One region of the Streptomyces sp. GbtcB6 genome, then DNA from elsewhere that is predicted to be linked to it. Evidence: riboswitches for the same ligand, from Rfam matches in the RefSeq annotation. Region 1 holds a riboswitch; the other holds the start of a gene.
What was found. A riboswitch is a leader RNA that binds a small molecule or an ion and turns the genes downstream of it on or off. The one in region 1 is predicted to bind cyclic di-AMP.
Positions count from the first base shown of each region.

Region 2: it holds a riboswitch for cyclic di-AMP, as region 1 does, so the genes downstream of both, KVT45_RS24255 (transglycosylase family protein) here and KVT45_RS43390 (C40 family peptidase) in region 1, are expected to answer to the same signal.

Region 1 covers NZ_JAGXJL010000045.1:19,784-24,265, reverse strand. The annotation lists gene KVT45_RS43400 (hypothetical protein) at 57-410, shown strand; gene KVT45_RS43395 (tellurite resistance/C4-dicarboxylate transporter family protein) at 423-1,391, opposite strand; gene KVT45_RS43390 (C40 family peptidase) at 1,741-2,883, opposite strand; cyclic di-AMP (ydaO/yuaA leader) riboswitch at 2,891-3,065, opposite strand; gene pcrA (DNA helicase PcrA) at 3,379-4,482, shown strand, end outside.
Region 2 covers NZ_JAGXJL010000014.1:104,557-109,038, forward strand. The annotation lists gene eno (phosphopyruvate hydratase) at 1-888, opposite strand, end outside; gene KVT45_RS24255 (transglycosylase family protein) at 1,265-1,945, opposite strand; cyclic di-AMP (ydaO/yuaA leader) riboswitch at 1,950-2,124, opposite strand; gene KVT45_RS24260 (transglycosylase family protein) at 2,334-3,332, opposite strand; gene KVT45_RS24265 (cytochrome P450) at 3,531-4,482, opposite strand, start outside.

The sequences.
Region 1 (4,482 bases):
TGGAGGGAGGGGGCGGTGCCCGGTGCCCCGTACGGCCCTGACTAGGCTCCGGAGCCATGGACGTACTCATCCATCTCTTCGTCGGCCTGCACATCATCGGCATCGCCGCGCTCCTCGGCGGCTTCCTCACCCAGATGAAGGCGATGGGCCAGGGCACGGCCCGGTTCGTCCCCGGGATGCTGCACGGCGCGTTCACCATGCTCGCGACCGGCGTGATCCTGGTCGGCCTCAACGAGGCCGACGACCACCACGTCAACACCGTCAAGATCGGCGTGAAGCTCGCCCTGCTGATCGTGATCCTCGGACTCGTCTACGTGAAACGGGACGACGAGAAGGTGGAGAAGGGCGCCTTCGGGCTGGTGGGACTGCTCACGGTGGCGAACATCTTCATCGCCGTCCTGTGGACCTGATCCCCGGCATCCTCAGCGGGCCTTCCTGAGGCCGGCACGGGCGGCCGCCGCCGCGCCGGCCGCCACCGTCAGCCAGGCCGCCACCGTGACCCACACCAGCACCCGCCCCGGCCACTTCAGCCACGGGCCGCCGACGGCGGCCGCGACCGAGAGCGTCGCCGTCGCCGTCATCCCCATCGGGAACACCGTCGCCCAGCGGCGCACGTCGTAACGGAGCCGGGGCCACGCCGCCTCCGCGGCCAGCAGGACGACGTACCAGGCCAGGTCCAGGACCAGCAGCGCCACCGTCACCGTGCGCAGGACACCGCGGTCGTCGTCGTTCCACAGGTAAAGCCGCGCACTGTCGGCGGCCAGCAGCCTCGCCCCGGCCAGCGCGGAGATCGCGAGCGCGCCGCCCGCCACCCACTGGTCACCGGGCCCCTCGGCGAGCTGCCGCCACTCGAACCGGGGCACGGCGAGCCCGTACATCGCCAGCCCCAGCCAGAAGAGGACCAGCGAGAGGTGGGCGAGCCACGCCGTGGTCACGGCCGCCGCCAGCGTCGCTCCCAGTGCGGCCAGGCCCTGCGTGGCCACACAGGCCAGGAACACCGCGCCGGGCATCCGCGGCTTCCAGTGCCGCACGACGAGGACCAGCAGCGGCGGCCACAGCACCGCCGACAGCGCCAGCAGGGCCTCGGCGAGGGTCTGCCACCCGAGCGCCGAGAACCGCGTCCCCAGCACCGTCGTCGCGGCCACGGCGGTGAGCGCGCCCGGCGTCCGCGCCTCCGCCGCCCACCGCCGGCGATCGAGCGCCAGCCGTACGACGAAGTCCGCGGCCAGCCCCACCCACATCACACAGACCGGCACCAGCGCCACCCGGGACACGGTCTCCGCCCCCGCCAGGTGCAAGCCCACCGACATGATGCCGGTGGCCATCACAGCGGCCCCGGCCGCCGGCGGACGCTGCGCCCACCAGGCGCAGAGGGGGGAAATACCGGACATGCCGCTGATGCTAGGGAGGGCCGACCACAGCACGAACGGGCCACGCGCGCGTGCAGCCCGAAAACCCCGCGGTCGCGGGACAGGGGCGCGAGCGCACCCCGCTCGGACTCGGTGGCGTGCGAGGCGCGCCGCTCGGGCTCGGTGGGGTGCGAGGGGGCGTGAGGAGAAGGTCGGGGGCGCGTGTCGGGGGAAGTGCGGGGTGGCGCTCGGAGCGCTGGGGGCGTGAGGGGAGTGGCACGAGGCGCGTGAGGAGGGGGATGCGCGAGGTGGTGCTCGGATCGTTGGGGTGAGTGCAGGTGTGGGGAGTGACAGGGGGGCGCCCGAGGGGGGGGTGGGCGCCCCCGGCGGGTCAGGCCGGGCGTACCACGCTGTGGATGATCGACTCGCCGCCGTAGTAGATCGACTCCTCCCGGACGTACGCGCCGGGCTTGGGGGCGTGGATCATCATGCCGTTGCCGATGTAGATGCCGACGTGGCTGACGTCGTCGTAGAAGAAGACCAGGTCGCCGGGTCGGGCGTCGGCGAGGGAGACGGTGGTGCCGGCGTTCACCTGGTCGTAGGTGGTGCGCGGCAGGGAGACGCCCGCGGCTTTCCAGGCGGCCTGGGAGAGCCCGGAGCAGTCGTAGGAGCCGGGGCCGGTGGCGCCCCACACGTACGGCTTGCCGATCTGCGCGCGGGCGAAGGCGATCGCCTTGGCGGCCTTGGTGGCGTAGGCGGAGGAGGAGCCGGAGCCCGAGGAGGAGCCGCTCGACGTCGAGGACGACGAGGCCTCCTGGTCGGCGGCCGCGGCCTGCTGCTTCGCCAGCTCCGCCGCCTTGCGGGCCGCCGCTTCCTCCTGCTGCTTCTCGATCGCCGCCAGCCGGGCCTTCTCCGCGGCCGTCAGCTGCGACAGCAGCTCCCGCGCGGAGGCCAGCTTCGTCTGGACGGTGGTCTTGGCGGTCTTGAGGTCGTCCTGCGTCTCGGTGAGCGTTTCGAGGCTCCGGGCGGCCTCCTGACGCTTCTTCATGGTCGCGGACTGCTGTGTGACGTAGTCGTCGACCGCGTCCTTCTGGCGCGAGGTCAGCCGGCTCATCAGCTGCGTCTGGTCGAAGTAGTCCTGCGGGGTGTCCGCGAGCAGGAGGGTCGCCGTGTCGGGGGCGTCGGCTCCGGTCCGGTACTGGGCCGCGGCGAACGAACCCAGCTCCTCACGCGCCTTGTTCAGCCGGTCCGTGCGCTCGGCGACGTCGTCGAGCAGGGTGTCGACCTGCTTGCGCTGCTCGCCGGTGCGCTCCTTGGCCGCGTTGTACTTCTCGGTCGCCGACTCCGCCTGCCGGTAGAGGGCGTCGACCTTCTTCTCCACCTCCTCCAGGCTCGGCTTGCCGTCCGCGGAGGGTGCGGCCTCGGCCGTCTGGGAGAACAGGGCCACGGAGGTGAGGGCGGCGGTGGCCAGCGCGGGGGTGCGTATGCCCGCCGCGCGCGTTCCTGACGGCCGGGACTTGCGGTGCGACGCCAACTGAGGCGACTCCTTCCAGTGTTCCGCCTACCGAGTTAGCTGTCGGGTTCGGGCGGGTGGTTCGGAAGGGTTGCCCTACGGTCCGCTCCCCGGAGGGGAGGCGGGACCGATTCACCCCGGGATCGGTGTGGGTCCCCGGCTCCGGATGCGCGGCGGCGCCCCGGACTCGGCGGAGGCCGTGCGGCCCGGCGATGTTCGCCGGTGGAGGTCGTACGGCCTGTCCGGCACGCTAACCAACTCGTGTGGCCTCTGTGAAGTTTGATGCGCGATATGCCCGATACATTTTCGTGACCTTGTTGTTAGGGCTCGTTCAGGTGGGCTCATATGGGGTGGAATGGGCGACTTGTCCGGAAGGGTGCCGGTGGTTTGCGGTGGGCACTCGCGGGTCCGTGGTGTGTTTCGGCCTGCCGTGACGGAGCGGATCTGTTCGGTTACCCGGGCGAGTTTTCGGGGCGGCGGCCGGTTGTCGGTGGGGCGCCCTAGACTCGGAGAGCGATGAGCAGCCTCTTTGACGACAGCTTCCTGGCGAGCCTCCAGGCCCCCCGCGGCCATGACGAGGAACCTCCGCCGCCGCCCGAGGACGAGCACACTCCGGAGTCGATTCCGGACGATCTGTTCGGCGGGAAGTTCGACGTGCCCCCGGACCGGGACGCCTACTACCGCGACGGCGCCGCCCGCCCGGCCCTGGACCCGGCCGCGCTCCTGGACGGGCTGAACGAGAACCAGCGGGCGGCCGTCGTGCACGCCGGCTCCCCGCTGCTCATCGTGGCCGGTGCCGGTTCCGGCAAGACCCGGGTCCTCACCCACCGCATCGCCCACCTGCTCGGCGCGCGCCAGGTGCACCCGGGCCAGGTCCTCGCGATCACCTTCACCAACAAGGCCGCGGGCGAGATGAAGGAGCGGGTCGAGCACCTCGTCGGCCCGCGCGCGAACGCGATGTGGGTGATGACCTTCCACAGCGCGTGCGTGCGGATCCTCCGGCGGGAGAGCAAGAAGCTCGGCTTCACCTCCTCCTTCTCGATCTACGACGCGGCCGACTCCAAGCGCCTGATGGCCCTGGTCTGCCGCGACCTGGACCTCGACCCGAAGCGGTACCCGCCGAAGTCCTTCAGCGCCAAGATCAGCAACCTGAAGAACGAGCTGATCGACGAGGAGGACTTCGCCGCCCAGGCCACCGACGGCTTCGAGAAGACCCTCGCCCAGGCCTACGCCATGTACCAGTCGCGGCTGCGCGAGGCGAACGCCCTCGACTTCGACGACCTGATCATGACGACGGTCAACCTGCTGCGCGCCTTCCCCGACGTCGCCGAGCACTACCGCCGCCGCTTCCGGCACGTCCTGGTCGACGAGTACCAGGACACCAACCACGCCCAGTACGCCCTGGTGCGCGAGCTGGTCGGCACCGGCGCGCGCGCCGGCGAGACCGACACCCCGTCCGGCGAGCACGACCTGCCCCCCGCCGAGCTCTGTGTCGTCGGTGACGCCGACCAGTCGATCTACGCCTTCCGGGGCGCGACGATCCGCAACATCCTCCAGTTCGAGGAGGACTACCCGAACGCGACGACGATCCTCCTGGAGCAGAACTACCGCTCCACACAG
Region 2 (4,482 bases), on a different contig from region 1:
CCAGCCGGCCCAGTCGTCCTCGAACAGCGGGTCCTCGATGGAGACCAGCGGGTACGCGGCGACGAGCTCCTCGTAGTACTCGGTCATCTCGGCGGCCGAGCGGGACTTGCCCTCGAACTCGTACTTGCCGTCCTTGTAGAACTCGGACGCGGCGACGTCGAGCGCAAGGGCGATCTGCTCACCGGGGACGTAACCGGCCTGCTTGATCGCCTCCAGGATGAGGTCGAGCGCGGCGCGGTTGGACTCCAGGTTCGGCGCGAAGCCGCCCTCGTCGCCGAGACCGGTGGCCAGGCCCTTCGACTTCAGGACCTTCTTGAGGGTGTGGTAGACCTCGGCACCCCAGCGCAGCGCCTCGGAGAAGGACTCCGCGCCGATCGGGGCGATCATGAACTCCTGGATGTCGACGTTGGAGTCCGCGTGCGAGCCGCCGTTGAGGATGTTCATCATCGGCACCGGCAGCAGGTGCGCGTTCGGGCCGCCCAGGTAGCGGAAGAGCGGGAGGTCGGACGCCTCGGAGGCGGCGTGCGCGACGGCGAGGGAGACGCCGAGGATGGCGTTGGCGCCGAGCGAGCCCTTGTTGTCGGTGGCGTCCAGGTCGAACATCGCCTGGTCGATGAGGCGCTGCTCGGTGGCGTCGTAGCCGACCAGCTCCGGGCCGATCTGCTCGATGACGGCGAGGACGGCCTTCTCGACACCCTTGCCCAGGTAGCGGTTGGGGTCGCCGTCACGGAGCTCGATGGCCTCGAAGGCACCGGTGGAGGCACCGGACGGAACGGCGGCACGACCCGTGCTGCCGTCGTCGAGGCCGACCTCGACCTCGACCGTGGGGTTGCCTCGGGAGTCCAGGATTTCCCGGGCTACGACGACGTCGATGGACGGCACGAGCATCTCCTTCTTGGGATGTGACGCTGGTTGTGCGGGGCGCACGCGGGCCTTGCCGGCCCTTGCTCAGCCTTGCGACTAGAGCCTAACCGTCCCAGGGCCGTCGGCCGGCACGACCGACCGGCCCGTGGACACACAGACGGTACTCATTGTTCACGTGCGGAACAAAGAGGGTCCCGATGAAGAACGGGAGAAGAGCGGGCCAAGAAGGGGACGGCAAAGAGAAACCCCGCCCCGGTGCGTACGGGGGAAAACGCACCGAGGCGGGGGCCCGTGGGGACGGGGGTGGCCCTCACGTGGCCTCCACTATGGGGACCGCGGTTGTGCGGGCGCTGTGGTTCAGCTGGGCGCCGCCTAGTACTTACGGCGGTCGCCCCCCGTCCTACTTGAGGTGGAGCTGCTGGCCCGGGTAGATGAAGTCGGCGTCCTGGACGATGCCCTTGTTCAGCTTGAACAGCGCCTGCCAGCCGCCCTTGACCTTGTGCTTCTCGGCGATCGAGCTGAGGGTGTCGCCCTTGACGACCTTGTACTCGCCGTCGCCCTTCTTGACCTTCTTGCCGGCCGGGGTGGTGACCGTCTTGGTCGCGGCCGGACGCTCGGCGGAGCGGGAGGCGGCCTGCGTGTCGGTCGTACGGCTGCTCGTGCCGGCGCTGCTGCTCGACGAGGAGCTGGAGCCGCTGCCGGTGTAGGCGGCGCTGGACAGGCCCGTGCCGCAGGTCGGCCAGGCACCCTTGCCCTGCGCGGCGAGGACCTTCTCGGCGATCTGGATCTGCTGGGCCTTGGTGGCCTGGTTGGCCTGCGCGGCGTACTGCGTGCCGCCGTACGCGGCCCAGGTGGAGGCGGAGAACTGCAGACCGCCGTAGTAGCCGTTGCCGGTGTTGATGGCCCAGTTGCCGCCCGACTCGCACTGGGCGACGGCGTCCCACTCGGAGGCGGTGGCGGCGGAGGCGCTGCCGGCCGCCATCAGCGGGGCGGCGACGGCGACGCCGGTGACACCGGCGACAGCGATGGCGCGGACGGCCTTGGACGGACGACGGTGCTTGCCCTTGCCGGAAAACAGCATGGATCGATCCCCTCACCGACGCCTGCGAGGTGAGCTGTCGGGTTCGGGCCGGTTGAGTTGCCCGGCCGCACACCCGTGTGTCGGTGCGCGGCTTCACCCCGAGCCGGATCGGCAGCCTCAACTACCGGTCCCGGCACTTACCTTGGGTCCCCCGCTCCTGCCTACGGCGCTTGACGCGTCGACTGTTCCCGGACGGCCGCTGGCAGGACTCGGCGTTGCGACGGCCGGGGCTCGTGGTGACGAGCGGCCTTGACCGTAAACAGGGCATCCGGTGAATTTCAAAGATGATCAGGGCTTCTGAGACTCATCCCACACTTTCACCAAACCGGACATTTAACTTCTAAGTGGGGCGGCCGGGAGACGCCAACTCCCGCCGCTTTTCGTCCGTTTAGCTACCGAGTTTCAGGGTCTGACCGGCGGCGATGTTGTTCGGGTCGGTGCCGATGGCCGCCTTGTTCGCGGCATAGAGCGCACGCCATCCACCGTCGAGGTCAAGGGAGTCGGCGATGGAGGCGAGGGTGTCGCCGGCGTGGACGGTGTAGGTGCCGCTGTCGCGGGAGGCGTGACGGCCGGAGGAGGTGGCACTCTGACCGTTTGTCACGTTTTCGTCCGCCGAGCCGCCCCGATGCTTGCCGCCGCTACTGACGGCCCCCGTGTCGACCAGGCTCCAAGAACCCCCGGTCTGCGATGAATTGTCCGATCCGTCAGCCTCGGAGATGACGGGACTCTCACTCGCCTTCGAGGCACCCGAGCCGGAGCCGGAGTCGGAAGATCCCGACTTGTCCGTCTTGCTGGATTTACCGGAGGCGTCCGCCTTGGAGTCACCGCTCGCACTCGGGGAGGGAGTGGCGGAGTCGCCCCCGGAGTCCGCGGCACCCGAGGAGGAACCGGAACCAGAGGAGGAGGAAGAAGACGACGAATCCGACAGCCCGGAGGACGAGTCCGACGAGTCGGAGGAACCGGACGAATCACCCGAGTCGCCGAGTCCCGTGTCGACGTTCACCGAGGCGTCGTCGGACGAGAGCCCGGCGAGCAGCGCACAGGTCCGCCAGGGCTTGGTGCCCTGGTCGGCGAGTATCTTCTCGGCGACCGCGATCTGCTGCGAACGGCTCGCCTGGTCGGGCGTACTGGCGTACTCCAGGCCTCCGTACTTGCTCCAGTCGTCCAGGGACATCTGGAGGCCGCCGTAGTAGCCGGTGCCGTTGTCGGCGCTCCAGGAGCCGCCGCTCTCGCACTCGGCCACCTGGTCCCAGGTGGAGCCGTCGGCCGCGTGGGCGCTCACCGCACCGAGGAGCGGGATGGCGATGGCGGAGCCGGTCACCCCGGCCGCGACGAGGAGAGCCGGAGCCTGACGGGGGCGACGGTGACGACCGTTCCCGGAGAGCATGCGGAAACCTTTCGAGCGACAGCGGTGACCGGCACGGCGGGTCCCGCAGGGCGCCGTGCTGATGGGTGAACGTATCGGCAGACGATCACTTGTCACAAGTTAATGCCGCGCAGATCACGTGAAGATCACAGACTTGAACGCTGGTCACCTTTTGCCCGTACGGACCTGTAAGGGCTTCGGCGAGGGCCCGGCAAGGGCTCATCGTCCGGCGGGCGTGAACTCCACGGGGAGTGTGCGAAGTCCGCGCATGATGAGCCCGCCGCGCCACCGCAAATCCCCTTCTTCCACAGCGAGTCGCAGGTCGGGAAGACGGGTGAGGAGGGTGGCGAGGGCGGTCTGGCCCTCCAGGCGGGCGAGCGGGGCGCCGAGGCAGTAGTGGATGCCGTGGCCGTATCCGAGGTGCTGGTTGTCCCGCCGTGACAGATCGAGGGTGTCCGGCTGGGCAAACCGCTCCGGGTCCCGGTCCGCCGCGGCCAGGACGACCAGGACCGGGTCGCCGGGCGCGATGTGCTGCCCGCCGATGTCGACCGGCTCGGTGGCGAACCGCCAGGTGGCCAGCTCCACCGGCCCGTCGTAGCGCAGCAGTTCCTCGACACCGGTCTCCAGCAGCCCGCGCTCACCGGCGGCGAGTGAGTCCTGCAGCCGGGCGCGCTGCTCAGGATGGGTGAGCAGGGCGTACGTCCCGTTCCCGATCAGGTTGACGGTGGTCTCGAACCCCGCGAACAACAGGATGAACGCCATGGCCGCGGCCTCGTTCTCGGTGAGGTGCTCACCGTGGTCCGAGGCCCGGATGAGCCCGGAGATGAGGTCCTCACCGGGAGCCGGCTCGGCGGGCAGCGCCTGCCTCTTCCGGTGGATCAGCTCGGCCAGATACCCCCGCATCTTCTTCACCGACCGCGCGACCCCGCCCCGCGGCCCGCCCCCGTGGCGGATCATCATGCCGGCCCAGTCCCGGAAGTCGTCCTGGTCCTCGCGCGGGACGCCGAGCAGGTCGCAGATGGCGTAGATGGGGAGCGGGAAGGCGAAGTCGTGGATGAGGTCGGCGGACCCGGTGGCCGCGAACCCGTCGATGAGCCGGTCGGTCAGCTCCTGCACCCGTGGCGTGAACTCGGCCACCCGGCGTGGTGTGAACGCCTTGCTCACCAGCCGC